3 regions of the Saccharopolyspora sp. NPDC000995 genome follow, and region 1 is predicted to be linked to each of the others. Evidence: riboswitches for the same ligand, from Rfam matches in the RefSeq annotation. Region 1 holds a riboswitch; each other region holds the start of a gene.
What was found. A riboswitch is a leader RNA that binds a small molecule or an ion and turns the genes downstream of it on or off. The one in region 1 is predicted to bind S-adenosylmethionine.

Region 1 (3,266 bases):
GCTTCGGCGCCAGCCAGATGATCACCCCGACGACGGCGATCGCGAGCAGCGCGAGCAGCCACGTCATGCCGGTGGCCAGCGAGAACGCGGCACCGGGGTTGCGGAGCACGTCGAGGTAGAGCAGACCGCCGAGCAGCTTGACCGGCGGGTTGCCCTCCAAGTTCGCCACGACGGCGACCTTGGTGAGGATGTCGACGCCCAAGGCCACCACGGCGACCCCGCCCAACAACCCGAGCAGCTTCCCGGACCCGCGCTTGGGCGACTCCTCCGCCGCCCCGGTCTGCGTCTCGGACGCCTGTTCTGCGGCAGTCGGTTCGGTGCCCGCCTGCTCTGCTGAGGACTCCCTCGGGGAGGACTGCTCGGTGCTCACGACCACCATTGTCCCTGAACCCGCCCGCACCCGGTTCGGCAGGACCACTCCCCGCGATGCGCCCTTGAACACGTTGGGCCTAAGGCCCCGCGGCGGTGCAAGTCGCGAGTGTGGGCTAAGCGCTTCGGCGCTTCAAGACAAAGAACAGGACCCGTGAGTGTTTTCGGGTGCTATGTCGCCGTGCCAAGACGCCGCAATTCACTTACGGGCCGTGACCAGGCGTGGCGGAGCCCCGTCAGTCGAGGAAGGCGGGCGCGGGGCGCGGGTCGTTGACTGGCACCCAGCGGCCGTCGACCTGCTCGTAGCGCCAAGTCGGGCCTTCGGCCACCAGCCTCCGCAGCGCGTTCACGAGGCGGTCGACGTGCTCTGCTGTGCTGCCCAGCCCGACGCTGACGCGGACCGCGCGCTCGGTGTCCGAGCCCGCCCGCGAGAGCAGCCGCCGCGTGGCCACGTGCGCGCAGAACAAGCCGTCGCGGACGCCGATGCCGTGCTCCGCGGAAAGCGCCGTGGCCAGCAGGCCCGGGTCCTGACCGTCGACGGTGAAGCTCACCACACCGACCCGGTCGTGATCGGCGTCGAACAGGCGGAGTTCGCGCAGCCCCGGCACGCCGCGAAGCCCGGCTCGCAGCCGGTGCAGCAGCGCTTCCTCGTGCTCGATGACGTCCGTCCAGTTCGCCGCGAGCGTCGCGCAGGCCTTGGCCAAGGCGTGCACGCCGACGGTGTTCGGCGAGCCCGCCTCATGCCGCTCCGGCCCCGTCGCCCAGCTCACCGACCGCTCCTGCACCAAACGGGTCGCGCCGCCACCCGCGAGGTACGGCTCGGCGGCGTTGAGCCAGTCCGCGCGGCCGATCAGCGCGCCCGCACCGAACGGCGCGTAGAGCTTGTGCCCCGAGATCGCCACGTAGTCGATGTCGAGCTCGCGAATCCGGACCGGCCGGTGCGGTGCGAGCTGCGCGGCGTCGAGAACCGTGCGAGCACCGCGGCGGCGAGCCACCCGCGCCAGCTCCGCGACGGGCCACAGCTCCCCGGTGACGTTGGAGGCACCCGTGATCACCGCGAGCCGCGGTCCCTCCGGGCAGTCGGCCAGCGCGGCATCGAGCGCGGCGGTGGCGTCCGCCGGCGTCTCCGGCGCGGGCAGGCGGCGCACCCGCGGGCCGGTCCAGGGCAGCAGCGCGGCGTGGTGCTCGGTATCGAAGACCACGACGGACGTGCCGCGCGGCAGCGTGCGTCCCAGCAGGTTCAGGGCGTCGGTGGTGTTGCGGGTGAAGATCACCGAGTCGGTGTGGCGGGCGCCGACGAAGTTCCGCAGCTCGTCGCGCGCTCCCTCGTAGACCCGGGTGCACACCTGGGAGGCGAACCCCGCGCCGCGGTGCACGCTCGCGTACCAGGGCAGCAGCTCGTTGACCGCCGACTGCACGGACTCCAGGCACGGCGCGCTGGCCGCATGATCGAGATTCGCATATCCGATGCGTTGGCCGTTGACCAGCGGGACCTGCAGCGCGGCGCCGACCACGGCGGGAATCCGGTAGTCCAAATGGGACTGCACCGGGATTTCGATGACGGCAGACGACACGACGGCCTCCTCGGGGGCCTCATCGGACCCGCCCAGAGGGGTCCGCGCTTGCCGGATCGCCCTGCACGACCGGCCAGGTCTTCACCCGGGGCACCCCACCGCGGTTGGAGGGTTGCCGGCCAGCAAGCCGGGGCTTGACGCTGGCGCTCATGACCTTCGGTCCAGCACTCTAGGAAACCGCGCGCACCGCGGGCAACACCATTCCCGAACTGTGGGAGCGGTCTCCGTCACACGGCGCCGACGCGGCGATCTCGACACCCGCACGGCGGTCACAACTGCACGCCCTGACACCAGGGCGACACTTGGAACGCCGGGGTGTCGATGTGCAGCGAACGACCTGTTCGCCTCAGTGGACGGCGCGAACGGACCGTCCACATCAACAACCACCAAGACACCCGGGTGACACCGCCCTCGTCGCCGGTGCCACCCGGGACGGCCACGTCAGACCCTGGTGACGGCGATCTTGATCTCGGTGCCTTCACCGACGCTGCCGGTGAAGCCGTCCGCTACATCGCCGGATTCGATGTCGTTCGCCAGGGTTTCGCCCGCGATGAAGTCGCGGTGCGACTCGACGGCCGCCAGGACCTCGGCAGGGGCCGAAATCGCCACCGTGATCCGGTCGGAGACCTGGAAGTCCGCCTCCTTGCGGGCCTGCTGGACGACCCGGACCACGTCGCGGGCCAAGCCTTCGAGCGCCAGCTCCGGGGTCACCTCGGTGTCCAGCACCACCAGCCCCTTGCCGCCGGGCAGCGGCGAGGCCGCGCCGGGATCGGTGGAGACCAGGCGCTCCTCGAACTCGCCGTCCTGCAATTCGATGCCCGCCGCGACCACGGTGCCGCCGGTGCGCTGCCACTCGCCGGACTTCACCGCCTTGATCACCTTCTGCACGTCGCGACCCAGCCGCGGACCGGCGGCCCGCGCGTTCACCGCGATCTCGAAGCGACCGTGCGCGGCGACGTCGGTGCTCAGCTCGAGTGCCTTGACGTTGACCTCGTCGCGGATCAGGTCCGCGAACGGCCGCAGCGCCTCCGCGTCCGGGGTGGCGACCACGAGCTTGGCCAGCGGCAAACGCACCCTCAGCTTGTTGGATTTGCGCAACGCCGACGCGGCCGAGCACACCTGGCGCACCTCGTCCATCGCGGTTACCAGCGCGGCGTCCGCGGGCAACTCGTTGACCAGGGGCCAGTCCGCCAGGTGCACGGAGCGGCCTCCGGTCAGCCCGCGCCAGACCGCCTCGGCGGTCAGCGGCAGCATCGGCGCCACCACCCGGCAGGTCACCTCCAGCACGGTGTGCAGCGTGTTGATGGCATCCCGGTCACCGGC
Region 2 (3,266 bases), on a different contig from region 1:
GACGACGGATGCCCACAGGATCCGGTCGTCGTAGCCCTGGTAGCCGTCCTGGATCGCGGTCGTGCCCAGCCCGCCGCCGCCGATCGCACCGGCCATCGCGGCGTAGCCGATCAGCGCCACCGCGGTGACGCCGACCGCGCCGACCAGCGCGGCCCGCGCCTCGCCGAGCAGCACCGTCCACACGATCCGCAGCCGGCTCGATCCAGTCGTGATCGCGGCCTCGACCACGGTGAAGCTGACCTCGCGCAACGCGTTCTGCGTCAACCGCGCGAAGAACGGGACGGCGCCGATGGTCAGCGGGACGATCACCGCGGAGCTGCCGATCGACGTGCCGATCAGCAGCCGGGTGAACGACGCCAGGACTACCAGCAGCACGACGAACGGCACGGACCGCACCACGTCGACGACCACGCCGAGCACCCGGTACAGCACGGGTTTCGGGCTCAGGCCGACCGGCGAGGTCAGATGCAGAAGCACGCCGAGCGGCAGCCCTCCCAGCACTGCCAGCAGGGTTGACACCAACACCATGTAGAGCGTGTCGACCGTCGCTTCACCAAGTAGTCCAAGGACCTCCGACCAGGGGGTCACATCACTCACGCAGCAGCTCCGTCAACGCAAACCGGGGCACGTCGCACATGCGCGTCCCGATCGACCATCCACTTCAGGGCCGACTCGGCGCGCTCGCCGCTCAGGCCGACCTTGAACTTCGCTACCGGCGTGTCCCCCAGCCGGGTCAGCCCCCCGCCCAGGATCGCGAGGTCGACCCCGAACCTGCTGGCGGCCTCCGGCAGCAGCGCGCCGACCGCGGCGAAGCCGACCAGCACGACCTCGGCGACGACGTCGTGCCGACCGCCGGCTGGCTTGAACGACTCGGCCTGGTCGGTGTCCGGCAGCAGCGTGGTGCCCACCCGGCTGCCGGGCTCGGCGACCAGGTCGAGGACCTTGCCGTGCTCGACCACCCGGCCGTTCTCCAGCACCGCGACATCGTCGGCGATCTTGCGCACCACGGCCATGTCGTGGGTGACCACGAGCACGGTGACACCCAGTTCAGCGCGGGCGCGGTCCAGCACGGTGAGCACCGAGTCGGTGGTGCCCGGGTCGAGCGCCGAGGTCGGCTCGTCGGCCAGCAGCACCGAAGGCTTGGCGGCCAGCGCACGCGCCACCGCGATGCGCTGGCGCTGCCCGCCGGAGAGCTGGTCGGGGTAGACCGAGGCCTTGTCGGTCAGGCCCACGAGGTCCAGCAGCTCGCCGACGCGGGTGCGCCGCTGCGGGCCGCTGATACCGGCCGCTTCCAGCGGCAACGCGACGTTGCCCGCGGCAGTGCGCTGGCGCAGCAGCGAATCTCCTTGCGGCACAACGCCGATCTGTCGGCGCGCGGCGCGAAGGGACTTGCCGCCGAGGGAAACCAGGTCGGTGCCGTCGACGCGGATGGCACCGCTGTCCGGCTTCTCCAGCAGCGCGATGCACCGGGCCAGGGTGGACTTGCCGGCCCCGCTCGGACCGACCACACCGCACACCGCGCCGGCCGAAACCTCCATCGTCACGCCGTCGAGGGCGCGGACGGTTCCGTTGTTGTACTGGAAGGACTTGGTCAGGTTCTCGACTGTGATCACGATCGGCTCCACATCAGCTCGCGACGGCCGCGCACGCGAAAGGGCGACAGGCCAAGGAACTTCGGAAAGAGAGGAAGAGCTGGGTCACATCTCGCGACGACAGGCGGTGGTGGTGCGACGCCCATGGTCGATGACGCGACGCTGCGTCAGCAGCCTCCGGATGTGGTTTCGCCGGGATCGGGCCAGCTGGGCTCGGGTTTGACCCGCAGGCGGGCCGGCTGGCAGTGCGTTGGACTCCACAACAACTCCATCGGTCCTGGCGTTAGCACCTGCCCACCGGGTGGTTGCTGCGGCTTCGCGGAGCCAGGTCTCTCGGCCGCTCGGGATGGATTTCCCGAATAGTAGACCCCACTGGCGGATTCCAGCGCAAGTTGATAGTCGTCACTTTCCGAAATCGTTTGCCAAATCACACACCCGGACGAAGGGGAATTTTCCCGGCACGCCAGGTGTTGTCGGTGACTCCGGGTAGCGGATCGGTCTCGGATGGGCAAGGGGCCTGACGGGTGGTTCAGCGACCACTTTCGGTAGCCGCAGCCTCTGCGATGCGCGCGAAATCGCCGATCTCCAACTGCTCACCGCGAACCGCCGGATCCACCCCAGCGGCCCGGAGAACCTCCTCCGCCCGAGCCGCGGATCCGGCCCAGCCGGACAGCGCGGCGCGCAACGTCTTGCGTCGCTGGGCGAACGCCGCGTTCACCACGCGGAAGACGTCCTGGCGCGGCGCGGTCGACGGCGGCTCGATGCGCTGGAACGACACCAAGCCGGAGTCCACATTGGGCACCGGCCAGAACACCTTGCGCGGCACCGGGCCCGCGCGGCGCACGTCGGCGAACCACGCAGCCTTGGCGCTCGGCACGCCGTAGACGCGGCCGCCCGGCTTGGCGGCCATCCGGTCGGCGACCTCGGACTGCACCATGACAAGACCATGCGCCAGGCTCGGCAACTCGGCCAGCAGGTGCAGCACCACCGGCACGGCGACGTTGTACGGGAGGTTCGCGACGAGCGCGGTCGGCGGCGCCGGGAAGTCCTCGGCGCGGACCCGCAAGGCGTCGGCCTCGATCACGGTGAGCCGATCGGCCAGCGCCGGGGCGAACTCGGCGGCGGTGCGCGGTAGCCGCGCCGCGAGCACCGGATCGATCTCGACCGCCGTTACGGCGCCCGCAGCGGGCAGCAGGGCGAGGGTCAGCGAGCCAAGGCCGGGGCCGACCTCCAGCACGACGTCGGCGGCGGAGACCGACGCGGCGGCCACGATCCGGCGCACGGTGTTCGGGTCGTGCACGAAGTTCTGGCCGAGCTTCTTAGTCGGTCGGATGTCGAGTTCCTCGGCCAGCCGTCGCACATCGGCCGGGCCGAGCAGCGTCGCCTGCTGGTCGTCCACACCGAAAAACTACCCGCGCCCGAACTCACCACCCCGACCAGGTGACGAGCGAGGGGCACCCGTGGCGTCCGAACTGGTCCGCGGGTACCCCTCACCTGACGATATGGCCTGATACCCGGAAGGTCAGCTCACAGGCCGAGCTTCGAGGAGCAACCCGGCCAGGCGCCGTAGCCGCCGCCCCGCGCCGCGCGGATCTTCTCCGCCACCGCGATCTGCTGCTCGCGGCTGGCCTGGTGCGGGTACGGCGCGTACTGGTCGCCGCCGTAGGCATCCCA
Region 3 (3,266 bases), on a different contig from region 1:
GGTGACCCCGCCGGCCGTCTCGGCGAAGATGCCCTCGGTACGCGCCAGCAATCGGATACCCTCGCGGACCTCGTCGTCGCTGACGTCCTCGATGGCGCCGCCGGTCTTGCGCACGATGTCCAGCACGTACGGGCCGTCGGCGGGGGCGCCGATGGCCAGCGAACGGACGATGGTGTCCGGCCGCACCGGCTGGACCACGTCGTGGTCGTTCTTGTACGCCGTCGACACCGGGGAGCAGCCGGTTGCCTGCGCGCCGAAGATCCGCACCGGGCTCGGCTCCACCAGGCCGACCTGGCCGAGCTCGTTGAACCCCTTGTAGACCTTGGTTAGCTGCGAGCCGGAAGCGATCGGCACCACGATTTGCTCGGGGATGCGCCAGCCGAGCTGCTCGGCGACCTCGAAGGCCAGCGTCTTCGAACCCTCGGAGTAGTAGGGGCGCACGTTGACGTTGACGAATGCCCAGTCCTCGTGCTCCGCGGCGAGCTCGGTGGCCAGCCGGTTGACGTCGTCGTAGTTGCCGTCGACGGCCAGCAACGACCCGTCGTAGACCGCGCTCATCAGGATCTTGGCGCGCTCTAGCGTCTTGGGCACCAGCACCACCGAGTCCCAACCGGCGCGGGCTGCGGCGGCGGCCACCGCGTTGGCGAGGTTGCCAGTGGAGGGGCAGGCCAACACCTTGAAGCCGAACTCGCGGGCGGCGGCCAGCGCCACCGCGACGACGCGGTCCTTGAAGGAGTGGGTGGGGTTGCCAGTGTCGTCCTTGACCCAGATCCGCTTGACGCCCAACGCCTTCGCGAGCTTGTCGGCCCGGACCAGCCGGGTACAGCCCGGCTCGGTGTTCGGGTGCTCTTCGACGTTGGTGGGAACCGGGAGGAGCTGCTTGTAGCGCCAGATGGAGCGCGGGCCGGATTCGATGTCCTCGCGGCGGATCCTGCCGAAGTCGTAGGCGACCTCTAGGGGGGAGAAGTCCTCCAGCGAGACGAACTCGGGGGCCAACGGCTGCCGGTGGCCCTCTTCCTTGGACACCAGTTCGACGGCGTTGCCCAGGTCGAAGGTCTTCTTCGCAGTTGTCTGGGCATGGGCAGCAGCAGTCATCGCGAGGTCCTCTCCTCATCTGTCCCGCGGACGGGCCGGAATTAGCACCGCTTTCGTCAGAGACCTCGCGCGTGAAAACACGATTCGCTGACGAACGGTTGCCGGGGCTTCATCGGGCCGTTCCCTCTGCCCCTCTGGATGAGCTATTCGGTTGTGCCAGCAACGCTAGTGGACCGCGCCGGGGTCTGGCCAGCGCGATCCAGATGGCGGGAACGTCACGGGTGCGTGCGACGATGCGTGCATGAGCGCACCGGTCGTGGTCCCCGATTCGCTGCAGTTGGTTCTCGGTGACGAAGAACTGCTGGTGGAACGCGCGCTTTGGGCTGCTGTCGGAGCCGCCCGTGCGGCCGATCCGGAAGCCGAGCTGCGCCGCGTGAAGGTGAGCGAACTCACTCCTCCGGAGCTGGCCGAACTGCTGAGCCCATCGTTGTTCGCCGAGGGCAGGGTGCTGGCGGTGGAGTCTGCCCAGGACGCGGGCAAGGAGATCGCCGAGGCGCTGCTGATGCACGCCAAGCAGTCGGCAGACGGGGTCATGATCGTCGTCGTGCACAGCGGCGGCGGCCGCTCCAAGCACGCCAAGGAACTACCCAATGCGCTGCGCAAACTAGGCGCGCGGGTCACCGAGTGCAACAAGATCACCAAGCCCGCCGAGCGGGAGGCGTTCGTCCGCGACGAGGTGCGCCGGGCCGGCGGCAAGACCGATGCCGCCGGGGTGGCTGCGCTGATCGAAACGGTCGGTTCCGACTTGCGGGAGCTGTCGGCCGCTGCCACGCAGCTGGTCGCCGACACCGGCGGCAAGGTCGACGAGACGGCCGTCCGCCGCTACCACCGCGGGCGAGCCGAGGTGACCGGGTTCGCGGTTGCGGAGAAGGCGGTGACGGGTGACCGGGCGGCTGCCCTGGAGGCCTTGCGGTGGGCTGTGCAGCTGGGCGTCCCGCACGTGCTGATCGCCGACGCGCTCGCGGACTCGGTCCGCACCATCGGCCGCGTCGCCGCCGCGGGCGGTCGCAACGACCCGTTCCGGCTGGCAGGCGAGCTGGGAATGCCCGCGTGGAAGGTGAAGAAGGCGCTGGCGCAGTCCCGGGGCTGGAACGCTTCGAGCCTCGCGCAGGCGCTCCAGGCGGTCGCAGAGGTCAACGCTGGGGTCAAGGGCATGGCCGCCGACGCCACCTACGCCTTGGAACGCACCGTCCTGCGTCTCGTGGAGCTCCGCAACCAGCGTTCGTGATCGCACCAATCTCCACTGAAATCGCGAAAGGCCCCTTCCCCGCGGGGGCGGATTAAGGGGCCTTTCGAAGTTCAGGCCTCAGCTCAGAGCTGGTTGGCGCGCTGAGCCAGCGCGGACTTCTTGTTCGCGGCCTGGTTCTTGTGGATGACGCCCTTGCTGGCGGCCTTGTCCAGCGCGCGGCTGGCGGCCTGCTGCAGCTCGATGGCCTTGTCCTTCTCGCCAGCGTCAGCGGCCTCGCGGAACTTTCGGATGGCGGTTTTGACCGCAGACTTCACGGCCTTGTTGCGCTGCCGGCTCTGCTCGTTGGTCTTGATCCGCTTCATCTGGGACTTGATGTTGGCCACTGTGGCGCCTCTTCCTCGTCTGTCGAATCGATCGTGTCGCGCTGTTGTCGGCGCTGCGCTCAGGCAGGTTTCCTCCACGGCGGAATGCCGCACGGCACGGTCGTCCATGCTAACAGCGCCCACCTGCGCAGATTTCGGGCGGGCGGTGCCGGGGCTATCACATCGGGTTCCGATCCGGCGTTTCCGAACCATAGGGTCAAGCCTCGTGCTCGATGCGTTGAACTGGCCCGCATTTGCCGATCTGTCCCTCGTCGGACTGGCGTTCCTCAGCGGCGCCGCGTTCCTGGCCTGGACTGTCGACGCGATCGTCGGCGGCGGTGGCCTGATCCAGCTGCCCGCGATGCTGCGGCTCCTGCCCGGCGGCGAGGTGATCTACTCGCTGGCCACCAACAAGGTGGCGGCGATCGCCGGGACCGCCGCGGCCGCCCGCGCACTTACGCGAAGCGAACCTCGATCGATTGGCCGACCGCGTTGTCGATGGCGATCGTCGCCCTGCTCGGATCGCTGGGCGGCGCGGTACTGGCCGGTGCTCTTTGCCTTGCAGGTACTCAACGTCGTCGTGCTGGTCGCGTTGGGTCTCGTCGGGGTTCACACCTGGC

Region 2: another riboswitch for S-adenosylmethionine. It lies ahead of ACWDKQ_RS03145 (methionine ABC transporter ATP-binding protein); the one in region 1 lies ahead of ACWDKQ_RS06700 (aminotransferase class V-fold PLP-dependent enzyme).
Region 3: another riboswitch for S-adenosylmethionine. It lies ahead of thrC (threonine synthase); the one in region 1 lies ahead of ACWDKQ_RS06700 (aminotransferase class V-fold PLP-dependent enzyme).

The regions. Positions count from the first base shown of each region.
Region 1 covers NZ_JBSFLZ010000012.1:5,953-9,218, forward strand. Annotated here, with positions in the region: gene lspA (signal peptidase II) at 1-379, opposite strand, end outside; gene ACWDKQ_RS06700 (aminotransferase class V-fold PLP-dependent enzyme) at 606-1,943, opposite strand; SAM riboswitch class IV at 1,983-2,098, opposite strand; gene ileS (isoleucine--tRNA ligase) at 2,385-3,266, opposite strand, start outside.
Region 2 covers NZ_JBSFLZ010000004.1:100,433-103,698, forward strand. Annotated here, with positions in the region: gene ACWDKQ_RS03140 (ABC transporter permease subunit) at 1-597, opposite strand, end outside; gene ACWDKQ_RS03145 (methionine ABC transporter ATP-binding protein) at 594-1,613, opposite strand; SAM riboswitch class I at 1,858-1,945, opposite strand; gene rsmA (16S rRNA (adenine(1518)-N(6)/adenine(1519)-N(6))-dimethyltransferase RsmA) at 2,122-2,991, opposite strand; gene ACWDKQ_RS03155 (transglycosylase family protein) at 3,120-3,266, opposite strand, start outside.
Region 3 covers NZ_JBSFLZ010000123.1:221-3,486, forward strand. Annotated here, with positions in the region: gene thrC (threonine synthase) at 1-1,095, opposite strand, end outside; SAM riboswitch class I at 1,108-1,240, opposite strand; gene holA (DNA polymerase III subunit delta) at 1,337-2,323, shown strand; gene rpsT (30S ribosomal protein S20) at 2,407-2,667, opposite strand; gene ACWDKQ_RS29095 (TSUP family transporter) at 2,873-3,266, shown strand, end outside.